2 regions of the Paenibacillus sp. FSL R7-0128 genome follow, and region 1 is predicted to be linked to the other one. Evidence: a T-box and tRNA genes for the amino acid it is inferred to sense, from the RefSeq annotation. Region 1 holds a T-box; the other holds one or more tRNA genes.
What was found. The T-box of region 1 lies ahead of argS (arginine--tRNA ligase domain-containing protein). A T-box ahead of a tRNA ligase gene usually reads a tRNA of that ligase, here a tRNA-Arg.
Positions count from the first base shown of each region.

Region 2: it encodes a tRNA-Arg, which carries the amino acid that the T-box ahead of argS (arginine--tRNA ligase domain-containing protein) is inferred to sense. The anticodon was not compared.

Region 1 covers NZ_JBBOCD010000001.1:6,114,539-6,123,687, forward strand. Annotated here, with positions in the region: gene NST26_RS25775 (ABC transporter permease) at 1-586, shown strand, start outside; gene NST26_RS25780 (TetR/AcrR family transcriptional regulator) at 644-1,330, shown strand; gene NST26_RS25785 (DEAD/DEAH box helicase) at 1,396-4,740, shown strand; gene NST26_RS25790 (hypothetical protein) at 4,868-5,227, opposite strand; gene NST26_RS25795 (hypothetical protein) at 5,420-5,725, shown strand; T-box leader at 5,959-6,181, shown strand; partial or broken gene argS (arginine--tRNA ligase domain-containing protein) at 6,236-7,219, shown strand; partial or broken gene NST26_RS34105 (hypothetical protein) at 7,955-8,074, opposite strand; gene NST26_RS34110 (DALR anticodon-binding domain-containing protein) at 8,030-8,341, shown strand.
Region 2 covers NZ_JBBOCD010000001.1:5,946,422-5,955,570, reverse strand. Annotated here, with positions in the region: gene NST26_RS25095 (LysM peptidoglycan-binding domain-containing protein) at 1-27, shown strand, start outside; rRNA gene NST26_RS25090 (16S ribosomal RNA) at 490-2,050, shown strand; rRNA gene NST26_RS25085 (23S ribosomal RNA) at 2,394-5,322, shown strand; rRNA gene rrf (5S ribosomal RNA) at 5,402-5,518, shown strand; tRNA gene NST26_RS25075 (tRNA-Glu) at 6,247-6,321, shown strand; tRNA gene NST26_RS25070 (tRNA-Val) at 6,509-6,584, shown strand; tRNA gene NST26_RS25065 (tRNA-Met) at 6,624-6,697, shown strand; tRNA gene NST26_RS25060 (tRNA-Asp) at 6,707-6,784, shown strand; tRNA gene NST26_RS25055 (tRNA-Gly) at 6,817-6,891, shown strand; tRNA gene NST26_RS25050 (tRNA-Arg) at 6,898-6,974, shown strand; tRNA gene NST26_RS25045 (tRNA-Leu) at 7,162-7,240, shown strand; gene NST26_RS25040 (hydroxyacid dehydrogenase) at 7,311-8,258, opposite strand; gene NST26_RS25035 (LysR family transcriptional regulator) at 8,400-9,149, shown strand, end outside.

The DNA of each region.
Region 1 (9,149 bases):
CTTCGGCCCGATTATGATCGGGGTGTTCGTGTTCTTCTTTGTCTTCCTGATTGCCGGTGTCTCCTTCCTGCGCGAACGGACCACGGGCACACTGGAGCGTCTGCTCTCCACCCCGCTGAAGCGCTGGGAGATCGTCACCGGATATGTGTGCGGCTTCGGCATCTTCACCGTCTTCCAGGCCCTGCTGATCTCCTGGTTCTCCATCCAGGTGCTGGGGATTATGATGACTGGCAGCTTCGGCTACGTGCTGCTGATGACGCTGCTGCTGTCGATGTCGGCGCTGACGCTCGGCACCCTGCTCTCAGCATTCGCCGCCAATGAGCTGCAGATGATCCAGTTCATCCCCCTGGTCATTGTGCCTCAGATCTTCCTGAGCGGATTATTTCCGCTGGATACCCTGCCGCTCTGGCTCCAGCGCATTGGACTTGCCACTCCCATGTACTACGGTTCACAGGCGCTGATGGATATCATGGTGCGCGGCAGAGGCTGGAGTGATATCGCCGGGGATGTGTTCATGCTGATCGGCTTCTCCCTGCTGTTCATGCTGCTGAATGTACTGGCTCTGCGCAAGCACCGCAGAATGTAAAGGGTGAACAGGCTATGGTACACTAGGAGGAACTGCAAGAGTCTGGAGGTTCTATTGATGGAGAATAACCCTGCTGCCGATCAGGGGCAGCTGGAGCAAGACCAGTGGGTCCAGGAGCTGCTGGACCTCAGCGAGAAGGAGCAGGTCACGCCCAAGCAGCTGTCCATTCTGCGGGCGGCGATTGATGTTTTTGCAGAGAAGGGATTCTCGGCGGCCGCCACTAGTGAGATTGCCCAGAAGGCCGGCGTGGCCGAAGGCACGATCTTCCGTTATTACCGGACCAAAAAAGATCTGCTGCTCGCCATCGTTGTGCCCACCATGAGCCGGATGATCGCCCCGTTCGTGCTGCGCAACTTCAGCGGTGTGCTGGATGTGCCGTTCGAGAGCTACGAAGCCTTCCTTAAGGCCTTCATGGTGAACCGGCTGGAGTTCGTCCGCAGAAATCTCAAGATCGTCAAAATTCTCATTCAGGAGATCCCCTTCCAGCCTGCGCTGAAGGAACAGCTGACCGAGAATATCTTCGAGCAGGTTCTGGCGCGTGTCACTGCAATTACCGAGCACTTCAAGGCGGAAGGTGAAGTGATTGATGCGCCCACTCCTGCGATTATCCGCTTTACCATCTCCGCAATTGCCGGATACCTGCTGACCCGGCTGGTGCTAATGCCGGAGCAGGACTGGAATGATGAGGCTGAGATTGAACAGACGATAAGCTTCATTCTGCACGGGATCGGCGGGAATGGATAATCTTTAAGTACGATATCCCCCGTGGGGGTGGCTTAGATAGAAGCAATAAAAGGAAGTGAGTATACGTGGGTTATCAGGTGCCGGAACGGGTAATCAAGCTGCTGTGCGGCAATGCCGCTTTTGACCAGGGAGCGGCTTATTATCATGCCCATAAGGTGGATCTTGTCTATACGGAGCATAACGAGGAAGACGAATATTCCAAATACCGCGCTGAGGTCCATGGGCTGGAGAGCCATGAGATCGCGCTGATTATCGACAGTGACGGGGATGTGCAGGGGGAATGCACCTGCCCGGCTTACTATCACGGCGGCCCCTTCTGCAAGCATATTGCGGCGGCGCTGGTGGCGGTCCTCTACCGCAGCCGGGCGGCCGGAGCTGACCAGGCGGCGGATATTCAGGCGGAGGCGGAGGAGACTTATCCCGCAAGGGACGGCAGTCTGCCGCTCGTGCAAGGCAGCTCTCCCCTCTCCGGGGCGGAGCACAAGGAGCGAAGCGCAGACCGGCTGCTGGTGAACAGCATGCTCGGAATATTCACCGGAGGGCGGCAGCTGCCAAGCGGTGCCGGCACGTATATCGACCTGCGGACTCCGCTCCAGGTCGAGTTCATCTGCCGGCCCTTCAACATCGGCTACAGCAGCACGATGCTTGGAATCGAAGTGAAGCTGGGCCCCAAGCGCCTCTATATCGCGCAGAAGATCAGACCTTTTCTGGAGCAGGTTCGCCGGGGCGAGCCTTTTGAGTTCACAGCGCACTTCAGCTATGATCCCGCCCTGCACAGCTTCTCCAAGGAAGATAATGAGGTCCTGCTGAAGCTGATTGAGATCATGCAGAATGAGAAGGTCTACAACAGCCTCAACAATCCGTATGCTGCCGGCTCCAGCCATCCGGGAAATGACCGGCTGCTGCCGGTGGCCCCTTTTTTCTGGAAGAGTCTGTACCCCCTGCTAGAAGCCGCGCCTGCCGTACGCCTTCAGCATGGACAGCTTCAACTTGACCGCTTGTCGGTCTCGGAGGAGCCGCTGCCGCTCAGCTTCCAGTTCGACCAGGCACAGGAGGAGGGCTACCGGCTGGATGTCCGGGGGCTTGAGCAGCTTACGATTCTGGAGAGCTATGGACTGGTCTTGACCGAAGACAGGCTGCTGAAGCTCCCGGCGCAGGAATGCGGGCGTCTCGCAGAGCTGAAGCGGATGCTCAGCAGCAGCCGGCGGGATAGCCTGGCGATTGCGCCTGAGCAGATGGAGCCCTTCATGGACAGGGTCATACCCGGCCTGAAGAAGCTGGGCAGAGTAAGCATTGCCGACGCCATCGCGGACCGGATCGTCCAGACCCGGCTACACGCCAGACTCTACCTGGACCGGGTAAGGGACCGGCTGCTGGCCGGGCTGGAATTCCAGTACGGCGGAATTGTCATCAATCCGCTGGAGGAGAAGGCGCATGAGCGGAGCAGCGAGGTCATACTGATGCGGGACGGGGAAGCGGAGCGGCGGATTCTGGACCTGATGGCCCATGAGTCCTTCTCGCGGACGGAGAGCGGGTATATCATGCGTGACGAGGACGGGGAATTCGACTTCCTGCACCATACCATCCCGCTCTTGGAACCGCTGCTTCAGGTCTATGCGACCACTGCGGTCAAGGAGCGGGTGCTTACGGAGCATGCAGCGCCCAAGGTCAGCCTGAGCTGGAACGAGAAGACCGACTGGCTGGACTTCAAGTTCGCCATGGAGGGCATCACGGAGAATGACATTACCGCGGTCCTGAAATCTCTCCAGGAAAAACGTAAATATCACCGGCTCAAGGACGGAGCTCTGCTCCCGCTGGATACCGCTGAGTTCCAAGAGATTATCGCGCTGATGAACGAGCTTGGCGTCCGCAGCGTGGATATCCGGAGTACGGAGTTCTCCTTGCCGCTGGTCCGTGCCCTCCATCTCCATGCAGGCACCTTCCAGGGGCAGACCATCGAGACCGGACGCTCCTTCCGGCGGCTGCTTGCTAATATGGCGAGTCCCGAAAATCTGGACTTCCCAGTGCCGGAGAGTCTGGCTCCCGTGCTGCGGGATTACCAGCAGTACGGCTTCCAGTGGATGAGGACGCTGGCCCATTACCGCTTCGGCGGGATTCTGGCGGACGATATGGGCCTTGGCAAAACATTGCAGAGCATCACCTTCCTGCTCTCTGAGCTGGAGGACATCCGGAAGAGCGGCGTACCTGCGCTGGTGGTTGCCCCTGCTTCCCTGGTCTATAACTGGCTCAATGAGCTGAAGCGCTTCGCCCCTGAGATTAAGGCAGTCATTGCTGACGGCAACTCTGGTGAGCGCAGCCGGACCGTGCGGAACACGGCCGGGCATGATGTCATCATCACCTCGTATCCGCTGCTGCGCAGAGATGTGGATGAGTATGCCAAGCAGTCGTTCCATACGCTCATTCTGGATGAAGCGCAGATGATTAAGAATCATGAGACCCAGACTTCGCAGGCGGTCAGATTGCTTCAGGCCCGCTACCGCTTTGCGCTGACCGGTACGCCGGTGGAGAATGCACTGGAGGACCTGTGGTCGATCTTCAGTGTCGTTTTCCCTGGACTGTTCCCCGGAAAGAAGGCGTTCCATGACCTTCCCCGGGAGACGGTCGCCAGACGCGCCCGCCCCTTCCTGCTGCGCCGCCTGAAGAGCGATGTGCTGAAGGAGCTACCGGACAAAATCGAGTCCCTCCAGGCCTCCGAGCTGCTGCCGGAGCAGAAACGGCTCTATGTCGCCTACCTGGCCAGATTGCGCAAAGAAGCGCTTAAGCATCTGGACAGCGACAGCTTCGGGAACGGCCGGCTCAAGGTGCTGGCCGGACTGACCCGGCTGCGCCAGCTGTGCTGCCATCCCGCCCTGTTCGTGGACGGGTACACAGGAGGCTCCGGCAAATTCGAGCAGCTACTGGAGATTATCGACGAATGCCGGAGCTCCGGCAAACGGATGCTGATCTTCTCGCAGTTCACGCAAATGCTCGGCATGATAAGTCGTGAACTGGCGCTGCTGGGGATTACGCATTTCTATCTCGACGGACAGACCCCGGCCTCCCAGCGGGTTGAGCTGTGCAGCCGCTTCAATGAAGGCGAGCGCGACCTGTTCCTGATCTCGCTGAAGGCGGGCGGTACCGGCCTCAACCTGACCGGCGCCGATACGGTCATTCTCTATGACCTGTGGTGGAACCCTGCGGTCGAACAGCAGGCCGCCGACCGCGCCCACCGGATCGGGCAGAAAAAGATCGTACAGGTCATCCGCCTGGTAGCCCAGGGTACGGTGGAGGATAAAATGTACGAGCTGCAGCAGAAAAAGAAAAACCTGATTGACGAGGTGATCCAGCCGGGGCAGGAGGCGTTGTCGAGCCTGAGCGAGCATGATATACGTGAAATCCTCTCGATCTGAGTTGAACAACCTGTTGTAGCCCGTTCTGCTTTATTCGCAATATAAACAGGGACCTTCTGAGCGAGTAGCTCTGAAAGGTCCCTGTTTCATTTTACAACTGGCAAGTCCAGAATAATACCCTAACCCTCTATACGTCTGAGCTTAATTTCTCATGCGTCACTACACGGTGTGCATTCACCAGCTGGCCGGTTGATGTCTTGCCCCACACGGATATTCCAATCTCATCTTCGTCTACTTCTCCAGTGATGAACACAAATTCATAGGCATTCAGATCGGCAAAATAATCCCGGGTTACCACTTGATTCGGAGCAACATCAATCACCTCACTGACATACAGCGTTCTGGTAGCGCCCAGCACATATCCCTGAATACTAATAGAGGCGCTGCCTGGGGCATTCCGCTTCACTATTCTTACCGTCACCGTCTGCGTAGGTCTGACTCCCGAAACGGCATTGTTCTCTATCGGTCCTGTTGACAAAATCGCCATCCTGTCTCGTCCTCCCTTGAAGTTCTAGTGTCAAAGTACGATATATTCATATTCGGACTTTCCTGTAACGGTGTGGACACAGGCCTGAGCCTATTCACCAATGACCGCAGGCACGCATATTCTTGAATAAGGAAAGACCGCCCATGGGCCGCGCTTTCTCCATACGAACGCCGAACGGAAGAAGGGAGTCCCATGCCCCCTCCAGGAAAAGGAAAGAAGCCCGCCGCCAAAAAAACACCGTCCAGCTCCAAAACCCAGACACCTAAGGGGCTTGAATTTGCTGTAGCTGCACTTCTGTTGACCGGCAAGCTGAAAGTAGACTCCATCCAGATGTACACGGACGCATCCATGTTCGTCAGTCTGGTGGGCAAATATAAAACCTTAAGTGATTTGAGCAATGACAATGTCAATAAGCTGGTCAGCTTCCTCGATAACAACAGCAGCCTTACGCTGAACGAGATCATGACCGCTTTGAAAAAGAAAGCCGAAAACACCTGAACACATTCGCAAGTGAAAGTGAGGGACGGGGCTATGGACAGTTTTGACGGAGAAGGATTTGCCAGCGGACTCCTGCTGGTCATTGTAATCATGCTGCTGATTTATGGATCAACGGACATCAAGAATCTGACAGGGGCGCCCAATGACGAGTGATTCTTAACCGGAGGACCCCTGCTGCACAGCAATCTGCTCTTGCTTTCTTTCAGAATTTCGCTATACTGATACAAATCCATATTTAATCGATGACCGGGAGAGTAATGGTCTTATATCTAGTCCCCAGCGAGCCGGGTTAGTGGAAGCCGGTACAGATTAGAACCATGAAGCGCACCCGTGAGATGGACTTCTGAACCCTGAGAGTAGGAAGCCCCGGCTGAGGACCGTTAACCTGTAAGGTGGCTGAACTGTGAGGTTTAGCAACGAGAGTGGTACCGCGAGCGCACAAGCCTCGTCTCTTAGGAGATGAAGGCTTTTTTTGTCGTTATTTTATTCAGGAGGTTGTTATTCATGCCAATGCTAAGTGAGCTAATCCAAGAAAGCCTGAAGCAGTCTGTTCACAAAATCGCGCTAACTCTGAGCGTGCCCGCCATCGCTGAAATGAATGTTGCCCTGGAGCAGCCGGCGAGTGCCGACCACGGGGATTATTCCAGCAATATCGCCATGCAGCTCGCCCGCCCCCTGCGCAAAGCTCCCCTGGCTATCGCCGGGCTGATCGTTGCCGAGCTCGAAGCTTCGGGCTCTGTTCACGGACTGGTGCTGAGAACCGAGGTCGCCGGTCCGGGGTTTATTAATATGTATCTGGATTGGCAGGCCTGGGCACGGTCGAAGGGGAGTTTCACGCTGCCCCAGCATGCAGGAGGGTCGAAAGTGATTGTAGAGCATACCTCGGTCAACCCGAATAAAAGTATGCATATAGGCCACCTGAGAAACTCTTGTATCGGGGACGCACTGGTGAGAGTACTGCGGGCGACCGGCCATACCGTTGAGGTGCACAACTACGTGGATGATCTCGGCAATCAGCTGGCAGACACCGTAGCCGGTCTGCTGAATGTTCCGCTGGCGGGAGCCCATGTCCGGTTCGGGGACTATTGCTGGGACATCTATGCCGAGATTAACAAAACGTACGCGCAGCAGCCCGAGATGGTGCAGAAGCGGACCGAAATTCTTCATGCGCTGGAGGAAGGCCACGGCAACACCGCCTGGATTGGCAACCTCGTCGCCGGGCAGATCGTGAAAGAGCATGTGGAGGAGATGCGGGGGTTCGGTATTGACTACGATCTGCTGGTGTGGGAGAGCAGCATTCTGAAGGAGGGCTTCTGGTCCTCGGCATTCGAGCTGCTGTCGCAGACGGAGATCTTCGTGCAGGAGACGGAAGGCAAGCTGGCAGGCTGCTGGATTCTGAAGCAACCCGCTGAAGACGCTACACCAGACACGCTGGAGGAGCATCAGAAGGATAAGGTGCTGGTGCGCTCGAACGGAATTCTGACCTATACCGCCAAGGACATCGCCTATCATCTGTGGAAGTTCGGACTGCTGGAGAAGGACTTTAGCTACAGCGAATTTCAGAGCGGACTGTGGACGACCGGCTTGAGCGGACAGGCTCTGCCTTTTGGACGGGCGGATCAGGTCGTGAACGTCATCGATTACCGGCAGGAATATCCGCAGCAGATGGTCAAGCAGGCGCTCAAGGCACTGGGATTCGGTGCGCAGGCAGACGCGCTGCATCATGTCAGCTATGGGGTGGTCTCGCTGAGTCCCGCTTCTGCGGCCGGGCTGGGCATTGATACCTCCAGCGGCAAAAGCTCCTACGCCATGTCCGGGCGCCAGGGAATCGGCATTAAGGTAACCGAGCTGGTCCGGCTCATGGAAGACATGATTGAATCCACCCGTTCGGACAAAAACGGCCTGTCCAGCCGGCTCATCGCCACCGCTGCCATCCGTTACTACCTGCTGCGCTTCAATCTGGGCACCGAGATTGTGTTCGACTTCAAGCAGGCAATGGAAATATCCGGCAACACCGGCGTCTACCTGATGTACGCCTATGCCCGGGCGCAGCGCGTGCTTAGTAAGGCCGCTGCGGCGGGTAGCGGGAGCGGTGTTAGCGAGTCCGGCGTTAGCGAGTCCGGTGTGGGCGAGTTCGGTGTGGGCGAGTCTGGCGTTGGCGAGTACGGCGTGGGCGAGTCTGGCGTTGACGAGTCCGGCGTTGACGAGTCTGGCGTTGGCGAGTACGGCGTTGGCGAGTACGGTGTGGGCGAGTCTGGCGTTGGCGAGTCTGGCGTTGGCGAGTCTGGCGTTGGCGAGTACGGTGTGGGCGAGTCTGGCGTTGGCGGGGTACCGCTGTTCCCGGCGCAGCTCGAAGCGGCTGAGCTTGCCCTGCTGAGACAGCTCAGCTTGTGGCAAGACACACTCTATACAGCAAGCCGGGAGCTTACGCCGAATACGATCTGTAACTATGCCTATTCCCTGGCCTCATTGTTCAGTAACTTCTACTCGGCTTGCCCGATTCTTAAGGGCGGGGAAGCCAGCATTGCCTTCCGCCTGTGGCTGACCCGGAGCTTCACCGATACGCTGGGGGAAGCGCTCGACGTACTCGGTCTGCCTAAGCCGGAGCGGATGTAGACACATTGAGTCTTCATCCTCTTAAGAACCAATTACTCTAGCGGATGAATGAGCAGAACCTATGCGGGTCCGTGCAGCTTGCACAGCAACTCTCCCTTCTCCATCCGCCCACTCCTGGAGGCATCCTCTGAATTCAAGAGAATTCAAGTGTACTTATACACTAGGGGCATTAATGCCCCTCATTTCCGCTCGACGCCGACTTCCGGCACATTCTGGGGCACTTGTGCCCCTCATTTCCGCTCGACGCCGACTTCCGGCACATTCTGGGGCACTAATGCCCCTCATTTCCGCTCGACGCTGACTTCCGGCACATTCTGGGGCACTAATGCCCCTCATTTGCTCATTTTCCTCACTATTGGTGAATTCAGGAGCACTTATGTACCTCATTCGCTCATTTGGGCCGCATTCAGTAAATTTAGAGTCAATTGGTCCGTTCTAAATTGAGCGTATTAAGATCGCTCCTTGGGAATGGATGGTTTTTGAGCTTTTTTGGATTGTTATGTATTTTGCACCCCGCTTAAACAGTGGAGCGGACGGAACGATTGTGTAAAAGCGATAGCGGTCGCCTTTGTGTCCGGATTTTCACCGCTAAGGGGAATACATAAAATCTGGACACAACAGCGATTGGAACAACGGTCCGTTTGCGGAGCGTCCACCCAAGTGCCCACGTTGATCCTACTCAAAATAAAAAGGGGGTTCTCATCCTCCGGACGTCAAAACAGCCCTCCCGAAGGAAGGCTGCTGTTTTGACGTCCCGGAAGGGATACAGCCCATTCGGGCTGATTGCGAAGTATTCCTCCCGAAGCTT
Region 2 (9,149 bases), 170 kb from region 1:
AATCAGACTCCTTGGATTCCCAATTAAGAGGATAGTCCCTAAGAGGAGAGTTGCACATGCAGGTCCTGCTAGATATGAGGGCCGGCATGTGTTTTTGGGGCATGGTTATACAGGTACAGAGGCTTGTATAGGATATCTATGAAAGTCTATAGTACTATCTCGAAAATAGTAGAAATTAAGGGTTGTTAGCAGGGATATATAATGTTATATTATATATCCAATCGCAAGGCGGGTGCCTTGCACAAGGTTGGACATGTTGCTCTGATGAATACACACTTTGCTTCATTGAAAATAAGTGTTGCATTCAGAAGAAGAACATGTTATATTATAAGAGTTGCTGGTGACGACAACGTCGACACTAACAACGAGCTTGATCTTTGAAAACTGAACAACGAGTGAGTATCGGAGATCGCTTCGGCGAGATCCAAAAATGAGAATGTAAATTCTCGTCAGATGTTTCAAAATGAGCAATCGCTCTTTCTAAATACCAATTTGGAGAGTTTGATCCTGGCTCAGGACGAACGCTGGCGGCATGCCTAATACATGCAAGTCGAGCGGAGTTTGAGAGGAAGCTTGCTTCCTTTCAAACTTAGCGGCGGACGGGTGAGTAACACGTAGGCAACCTGCCCTCAAGCCTGGGATAACTACCGGAAACGGTAGCTAATACCGGATAATTTCTTTTTTCTCCTGAGGAGAGAATGAAAGGCGGAGCAATCTGCTGCTTGGGGATGGGCCTGCGGCGCATTAGCTAGTTGGTGGGGTAACGGCCCACCAAGGCGACGATGCGTAGCCGACCTGAGAGGGTGAACGGCCACACTGGGACTGAGACACGGCCCAGACTCCTACGGGAGGCAGCAGTAGGGAATCTTCCGCAATGGGCGCAAGCCTGACGGAGCAATGCCGCGTGAGTGATGAAGGTTTTCGGATCGTAAAGCTCTGTTGCCAGGGAAGAACGTCCGGTAGAGTAACTGCTGCCGGAGTGACGGTACCTGAGAAGAAAGCCCCGGCTAACTACGTGCCAGCAGCCGCGGTAATACGTAGGGGGCAAGCGTTGTCCGGAATTATTGGGCGTAAAGCGCGCGCAGGCGGTTATTTAAGTCTGGTGTTTAAACCTTGGGCTCAACCTGAGGTCGCACTGGAAACTGGGTGACTTGAGTACAGAAGAGGAAAGTGGAATTCCACGTGTAGCGGTGAAATGCGTAGATATGTGGAGGAACACCAGTGGCGAAGGCGACTTTCTGGGCTGTAACTGACGCTGAGGCGCGAAAGCGTGGGGAGCAAACAGGATTAGATACCCTGGTAGTCCACGCCGTAAACGATGAGTGCTAGGTGTTAGGGGTTTCGATACCCTTGGTGCCGAAGTTAACACAGTAAGCACTCCGCCTGGGGAGTACGGTCGCAAGACTGAAACTCAAAGGAATTGACGGGGACCCGCACAAGCAGTGGAGTATGTGGTTTAATTCGAAGCAACGCGAAGAACCTTACCAGGTCTTGACATCCAACTAACGAAGCAGAGATGCATCAGGTGCCCTTCGGGGAAAGTTGAGACAGGTGGTGCATGGTTGTCGTCAGCTCGTGTCGTGAGATGTTGGGTTAAGTCCCGCAACGAGCGCAACCCTTGACTTTAGTTGCCAGCAGGTGAAGCTGGGCACTCTAGAGTGACTGCCGGTGACAAACCGGAGGAAGGTGGGGATGACGTCAAATCATCATGCCCCTTATGACCTGGGCTACACACGTACTACAATGGCCGGTACAACGGGAAGCGAAGCCGCGAGGTGGAGCCAATCCCAGCAAAGCCGGTCTCAGTTCGGATTGCAGGCTGCAACTCGCCTGCATGAAGTCGGAATTGCTAGTAATCGCGGATCAGCATGCCGCGGTGAATACGTTCCCGGGTCTTGTACACACCGCCCGTCACACCACGAGAGTTTACAACACCCGAAGTCGGTGGGGTAACCCGCAAGGGAGCCAGCCGCCGAAGGTGGGGTAGATGATTGGGGTGAAGTCGTAACAAGGTAGCCGTATCGGAAGGTGCGGCTGGATCACCTCCTTTCTATGGAGAATCGTCTTCTGCAATGAAGACATTCAAATCGGAAGCTTTGCTTCCATAATAGAACCCTTGGGTTCGAATACTCACTCGTTGGTCAGTTTTGAGAGTTTAAGCTCTCAAGTAAGACTGTCTGTTATTCCGAACATCACAGCCGTGATTGTCCCGTAATAACAGCAACTTGATCCTTGAAAACTGGATACCGAAACGAATTTGCGTTTTAGAACATTCCTTTAAGCTGAACTTGTGTAAACAAGTTTTGAATTAATGGCGATGCTACGATGATCTTGATGGAAATACAGGCGTTGAAGAAATTCATTGTCCGATATTTTCCTGACGGAAAAATCGAGGTTAAGCTACTAAGAGCACACGGAGGATGCCTAGGCGCCAGGAGCCGACGAAGGACGTGGCGAACAACGAAACTGCCTCGGGGAGCTGTAAGCAAGCTTTGATCCGGGGGTGTCCGAATGGGGAAACCCAGCTGTGGTAATTCGCAGTTACTCGTATCTGAATACATAGGATACGCAGAGGCAGACCAGGGGAACTGAAACATCTAAGTACCCTGAGGAAGAGAAAACAATAGTGATTCCGTCAGTAGCGGCGAGCGAACGCGGAACAGCCTAAACCAAGGGGCTTGCCTCTTGGGGTTGTGGGACGTCTCACATGGAGTTACAAAGGAATAGGGTAGGTGAAGAGGTCTGGAAAGGCCCGCGATAGAGGTAAAAGCCCTGTAGCCTAAACTGTGTTCTCTCCGAGACGGATCCCGAGTAGTGCGGGGCACGTGAAACCCCGTATGAATCCAGCAGGACCATCTGCTAAGGCTAAATACTACCTGGCGACCGATAGTGAAACAGTACCGTGAGGGAAAGGTGAAAAGCACCCCGGAAGGGGAGTGAAATAGAACCTGAAACCGTGTGCTTACAAAAAGTCAGAGCCCTCTTTATGGGTGATGGCGTGCCTTTTGTAGAATGAACCGGCGAGTTACGTTTAACATGCAAGGTTAAGGTGAGAAGCCGGAGCCGCAGCGAAAGCGAGTCTGAATAGGGCGACTGAGTATGTGGACGTAGACCCGAAACCGTGTGATCTACCCCTGTCCAGGGTGAAGGTGCGGTAACACGCACTGGAGGCCCGAACCCACGCATGTTGAAAAATGCGGGGATGAGGTGGGGGTAGCGGAGAAATTCCAATCGAACTCGGAGATAGCTGGTTCTCCCCGAAATAGCTTTAGGGCTAGCCTCGGTGAATGGAGTGGTGGAGGTAGAGCACTGATTGGGTGCGGGGCCCGCAAGGGTTACCAAGCTCAGTCAAACTCCGAATGCCATTTACTTCTTGCCGGGAGTCAGACAGTGAGTGCTAAGATCCATTGTCAAAAGGGAAACAGCCCAGACCATCAGCTAAGGTCCCCAAGTGTGTGTTAAGTGGGAAAGGATGTGGAGTTGCACAGACAACCAGGATGTTGGCTTAGAAGCAGCCACCATTGAAAGAGTGCGTAATAGCTCACTGGTCGAGTGACTCTGCGCCGAAAATGTAACGGGGCTAAACACACCACCGAAGCTATGGCTAGATGCTTTGCATCTGGGGTAGGGGAGCGTTGTGTAGGGGTTGAAGGTGTACCGTAAGGAGCGCTGGACACTACACAAGTGAGAATGCCGGTATGAGTAACGAAAAGATCAGTGAGAATCTGATCCGCCGAAAGCCCAAGGTTTCCTGAGGAAGGCTCGTCCGCTCAGGGTAAGTCGGGACCTAAGGCGAGGCCGACAGGCGTAGTCGAAGGACAACAGTTTGAAATTACTGTACCACCGTAATCCGCTATGAGCGATGGGGTGACGCAGGAGGGTAGTGACGCGGACTGATGGATGTCCGTCTAAGCAGTGAGGCTGGTGTGCAGGCAAATCCGCACATCGTTAAGGCTGGGCTGTGATGGGGAGCGAAAATTATAGTAGCGAAGGTCATGATCTCACACTGCCAAGAAAAGCCTCTAGTCAGGAGAAGGTGCCCGTACCGCAAACCGACACAGGTAGGCGAGAAGAGAATTCTAAGGCGCGCGGAAGAACTCTCGTTAAGGAACTCGGCAAAATGACCCCGTAACTTCGGGAGAAGGGGTGCCTCGGTAGGGTGAATAGCCCGAGGGGGCCGCAGTGAAAAGGCCCAAGCGACTGTTTAGCAAAAACACAGGTCTGTGCGAAGCCGCAAGGCGAAGTATACGGGCTGACGCCTGCCCGGTGCTGGAAGGTTAAGGGGAGCGGTTAGGGGTTAAACCCGAAGCTGTGAACCGAAGCCCCAGTAAACGGCGGCCGTAACTATAACGGTCCTAAGGTAGCGAAATTCCTTGTCAGGTAAATTCTGACCCGCACGAATGGCGTAACGACTTGGGCGCTGTCTCAACGAGAGATCCGGTGAAATTTTAATACCTGTGAAGATGCAGGTTACCCGCGACAAGACGGAAAGACCCCATGGAGCTTTACTGCAGCTTGATATTGAATTTGGGTACGATCTGTACAGGATAGGTGGGAGCCGTGGAGGCAGGAGCGCAAGCTTCTGCGGAGGCGCCGTTGGGATACCACCCTGATCGTATCTAGGTTCTAACCTAGTGCCCTCATCGGGTACGGGGACCGTGTCAGGCGGGCAGTTTGACTGGGGCGGTCGCCTCCTAAAGAGTAACGGAGGCGTTCAAAGGTTCCCTCAGAATGGTTGGAAATCATTCGCAGAGTGCAAAGGCATAAGGGAGCTTGACTGCGAGACCTACAAGTCGAGCAGGGACGAAAGTCGGACTTAGTGATCCGGTGGTACCGCATGGAAGGGCCATCGCTCAACGGATAAAAGCTACCCTGGGGATAACAGGCTTATCTCCCCCAAGAGTCCACATCGACGGGGAGGTTTGGCACCTCGATGTCGGCTCATCGCATCCTGGGGCTGAAGTAGGTCCCAAGGGTTGGGCTGTTCGCCCATTAAAGCGGTACGCGAGCTGGGTTCAGAACGTCGTGAGACAGTTCGGTCCCTATCTGTCGTGGGCGCAGGAAATTTGAGAGGAGCTGTCCTTAGTACGAGAGGACCGGGATGGACGTACCGCTGGTGCATCAGTTGTTCCGCCAGGAGCATGGCTGAGTAGCTACGTACGGACGGGATAAGCGCTGAAAGCATCTAAGCGTGAAGCCCCCCTCAAGATGAGATTTCCCAGTATGTAAGACCCCTTGAAGACGACGAGGTAGATAGGTTGGAGGTGGAAGTGCAGCAATGCATGGAGCTGACCAATACTAATCGGTCGAGGGCTTATCCAAAAAAAAATAATTCGCAGATTCGTTTCGGATTCAGTTTTCAGGAATCAATTTCCTGAAGCATTTACGCTGTAAATGCCCGTTTGGTGGCGATAGCGGAGGGGTTCCACACGTACCCATCCCGAACACGACCGTTAAGCCCTCCAGCGCCGATGGTACTTGGACCGAAGGGTCCTGGGAGAGTAGGACGTTGCCAAGCACTTAAGACCACTGTTGATTATCAATGGTGGTTTTTTGTTGCGTGACTTTATCTATTCGATGCTGGTATACCTGGATTCAGGCTATGGCGGAAGCATTACCTATGACACTAGTACCTCATCAGATCTAAAAGGATGAATAAGCTTGTTAAACCGTATCAACCCAAAATCTAACGGACCGGAGAGATCTTATCCCCGCGAAAACGCCACTTTTTGCAGCTTAACGGACTCAGGCGACCTTATCGTCTCTCTATGAGATGTTTCGGAGCTGAAGTGCAAAGGATAAGGCCTGTGGAGTCCGTTACTCGCCCAATTGACGACTTTCTTCCCAAATAAGAGCACCTCAGTCCGTTACGCTAAGCCAAACGCCCCTGAAGAACAACTCCCGATTGGAAAAAAGAAGTAATTTGAAGAGGAATTGCGTCTGCTCCACTATTTTTAATCTGATGCAGTTAGAGATTGTGGGCAGACTGAGACGCGAGGGACGAGATGTTCGTCAATTCAACCTTGTCTGCTTCCTCTGAGACTCTATACAGTTGACTGGAAAGCCATGATGAAGGCAGGAGTCCCTGGGGCGCTTTACAGATGGAGAGATGTCTTAGAGGGCATGAGAATAAGCTCTTTGCATGTGATGTAGATACTGACCATATACAATATTAATATTTCTATTGTATTATACTGTTTTATTTGATATAATATCTTTTGTTGTCGAAAGATTGTTTGCTTATCTGGCTCGTTGGTCAAGGGGTTAAGACACCTCCCTTTCACGGAGGTAACATGGGTTCGAATCCCATACGAGTCACCACTTTCTTCTTTGAATTATGGGATGAGAATTCCCTGGGTTCGTTGAAGCATACGCTTCGTAAGGAATACTTCGCAATCTCGTAACGGAGTGGAGAGTATCCCATACGAGTCACCACTTTCTTCTTTAATAAATTAATGGTTGTATATCTTATGAAAATGTGTTATGATCATTAAGTTGCTTCTTCGATGGAGGCTTAGCTCAGCTGGGAGAGCATCTGCCTTACAAGCAGAGGGTCGGGGGTTCGAACCCCTCAGCCTCCACCATGCAGACTTTGCAAGCTAGAAGAGAATATTTTTTACTGACGCGGGGTGGAGCAGCCCGGTAGCTCGTCGGGCTCATAACCCGAAGGCCGCAGGTTCAAATCCTGCCCCCGCAATATTATCTTGGAACCGTGGTGTAGTTGGCCTAACATGCCTGCCTGTCACGCAGGAGATCGCGGGTTCGAATCCCGTCGGTTCCGCCATTTTCATTAAAGCAGTTGAATACATACCGTGTGCGGACGTGGCTCAGCGGTAGAGCATCGCCTTGCCAAGGCGAGGGTCGCGGGTTCGATTCCCGTCGTCCGCTCCATATTTTGCGCCCTTAGCTCAGCTGGATAGAGCGTTTGACTACGAATCAAAAGGCCGGGAGTTCGAATCTCTCAGGGCGCGCCATTATTACTTCACTGATTTAACCAAGTGTCCTTAAGATTCGAACGAGTTCGTTGGAGCATAAGTTTCGATAGCACAACTTCGCAATCGGATGCGTAGCATAAGTATCTCTCAGGGCGCGCCATTATTACTTTATTGAATGTTTTTCATCTTAAATTTAATTATCCGTGATGGATCTATATGATATTAAGCCGGCGTGGCGGAATGGCAGACGCGCTCGACTCAAAATCGAGTGGGAAACCGTGGAGGTTCGAGTCCTCTCGCCGGTATTACCAAAAGGTTTATGACATTGTATTTTGGACAATGTCATAAACCTTTTTTGTTTTTATTGCACTGAAACTATATTAACTGATTTAGATTGCTTTCAGGTTCTTCCCCGTTTTGTACACGTTTTATATTCTTTATGAAGAAATCATATCTTTTTTGGTGGAATTTCCGGCCGTCAGGCATTCCTGCGGTATGGGGAGTAAGGATCACGTTATCCAGCGTGCGGAGCTCACTGTCTATAGGAAGCGGTTCGGATTCATACACATCCAGGCAGGCTCCGGAAATATCTCCGTTTTTTAATGCGTCCAGCAAGTCTCTTTCGTTGACAATCCCCCCGCGGGCGGTATTGATAAAAATAGCAGTATCCTTCATTTTCTTGAAGACTTCTTGGTTCATCAGGTGCTTGGTTTGCTCAGTCAAGGGTACGTGAACACTGACGATGTCGGATGTGCTTAGGAGTGTATCGAAATCGGTCATTTTCACTATGCCGTCCGATGGCACTTCGGTATTTCTCGCATAAGCCAACACATTCATATCAAATGCGCTGCAAAATGCAGCTACCTTTTTTCCGATAGCGCCCAGCCCGATAATCCCCATGGTTTTGCCCTCTAATTCACTTCCTGTGTACTCCAAATGATGTTCATCCATCCTGTTTTTCATGAAATGATCAAGAAACGGGATGTTTTTATAATAAGCCAGCATTAGTGCCATTACGTGCTCGGCCACGGCCTGTGCATTCACTCCTGCCGCATTGGCTACCCAAATGCCGAGCTGTGTACAGGCGGGGATATCGACATTATCATAACCTGCACCTGTCTGTACCAATTTTAATTTTTTGGCGCTAGCCAGCAGGCTAGGGTCCACTTGGATATGTTCAGGAATGAGGACCTGGCAATCTTCAATATGATGCAGCATATCTTGTCCGGGCGGGACAATGATAACGTTCCAGTCTTGCGGAAAATACCCGGTAATCTTTGATTGTGCAGTTTCGTTAAAATGACCAACGATGAGAACCTTCATAGCTGAACCACCTTTTCATAACCTGGACTATTTGACCCCTTGTCTGTGTTAATGATAATTTTAGACATAAAGAATAATGTTGTAAAACGCAAATATTTTGTGAACTATATTAATATTTTCTATATATTGAGGAGGTATTCTATGTATTTTCCTGGGATAGAAGCGTTTTTAGCTATCGTACGGACTGGGAGTATAAGTAAAGCGGCCGATCTGCTGCATCTGTCACAAGCAACGGTAAGTTACCGCTTAAAGACATTAGAGCAAGGGATGGGCGGCCTGTTGGTGGAGCGAAGAAAAGGGGCAGCCAAAATCAGCCTGACCCCAAAAGGGGAGAACTTTTTTAGTATTGCGGAAAGATGGGAGGCGCTCTGGAGGGAAACTCAAATTTTAAAGGCGAATGGTTTGCAGTTAAGTCTGGCCATAAGCGCTGCCGAAAGTATAAGCCACTTTGTCTTGCCTCCGGTATATAGAATGCTTAATCAGCATACTCCGTCCATCCGATTGCAGATTCGTACGCAGCATACTCAGGAGGCTTTTGATAGTATTGAGCGGCGTGAGATGGATGTGGCGTTTGTGGTACGGGAAATTGTGTCGCCTAGCGTTACTGTTCAACCGTTTTTCACTGAAGAAATGGTGCTGTTGCGCTTGGCTGTGCCAGGGCGGCAGGCTGGAGATACGGTGGAAATGGAAGAATTGGCGGCAGAGCATGAAGTCCTCGTCAATTGGAATCGGGAGTTTCAATTCAGACATGACCAGTGGTGGGACCCGCTGTGTCCGTCCCGTGTACATCTGGACTCAGCGGGACTCATCACTACTTTTTTGACGAATGCCAGACAATGGACGATTGTGCCCGCTTCGATTGGCGCCCATATGAAGGGGATGGGAGAATTT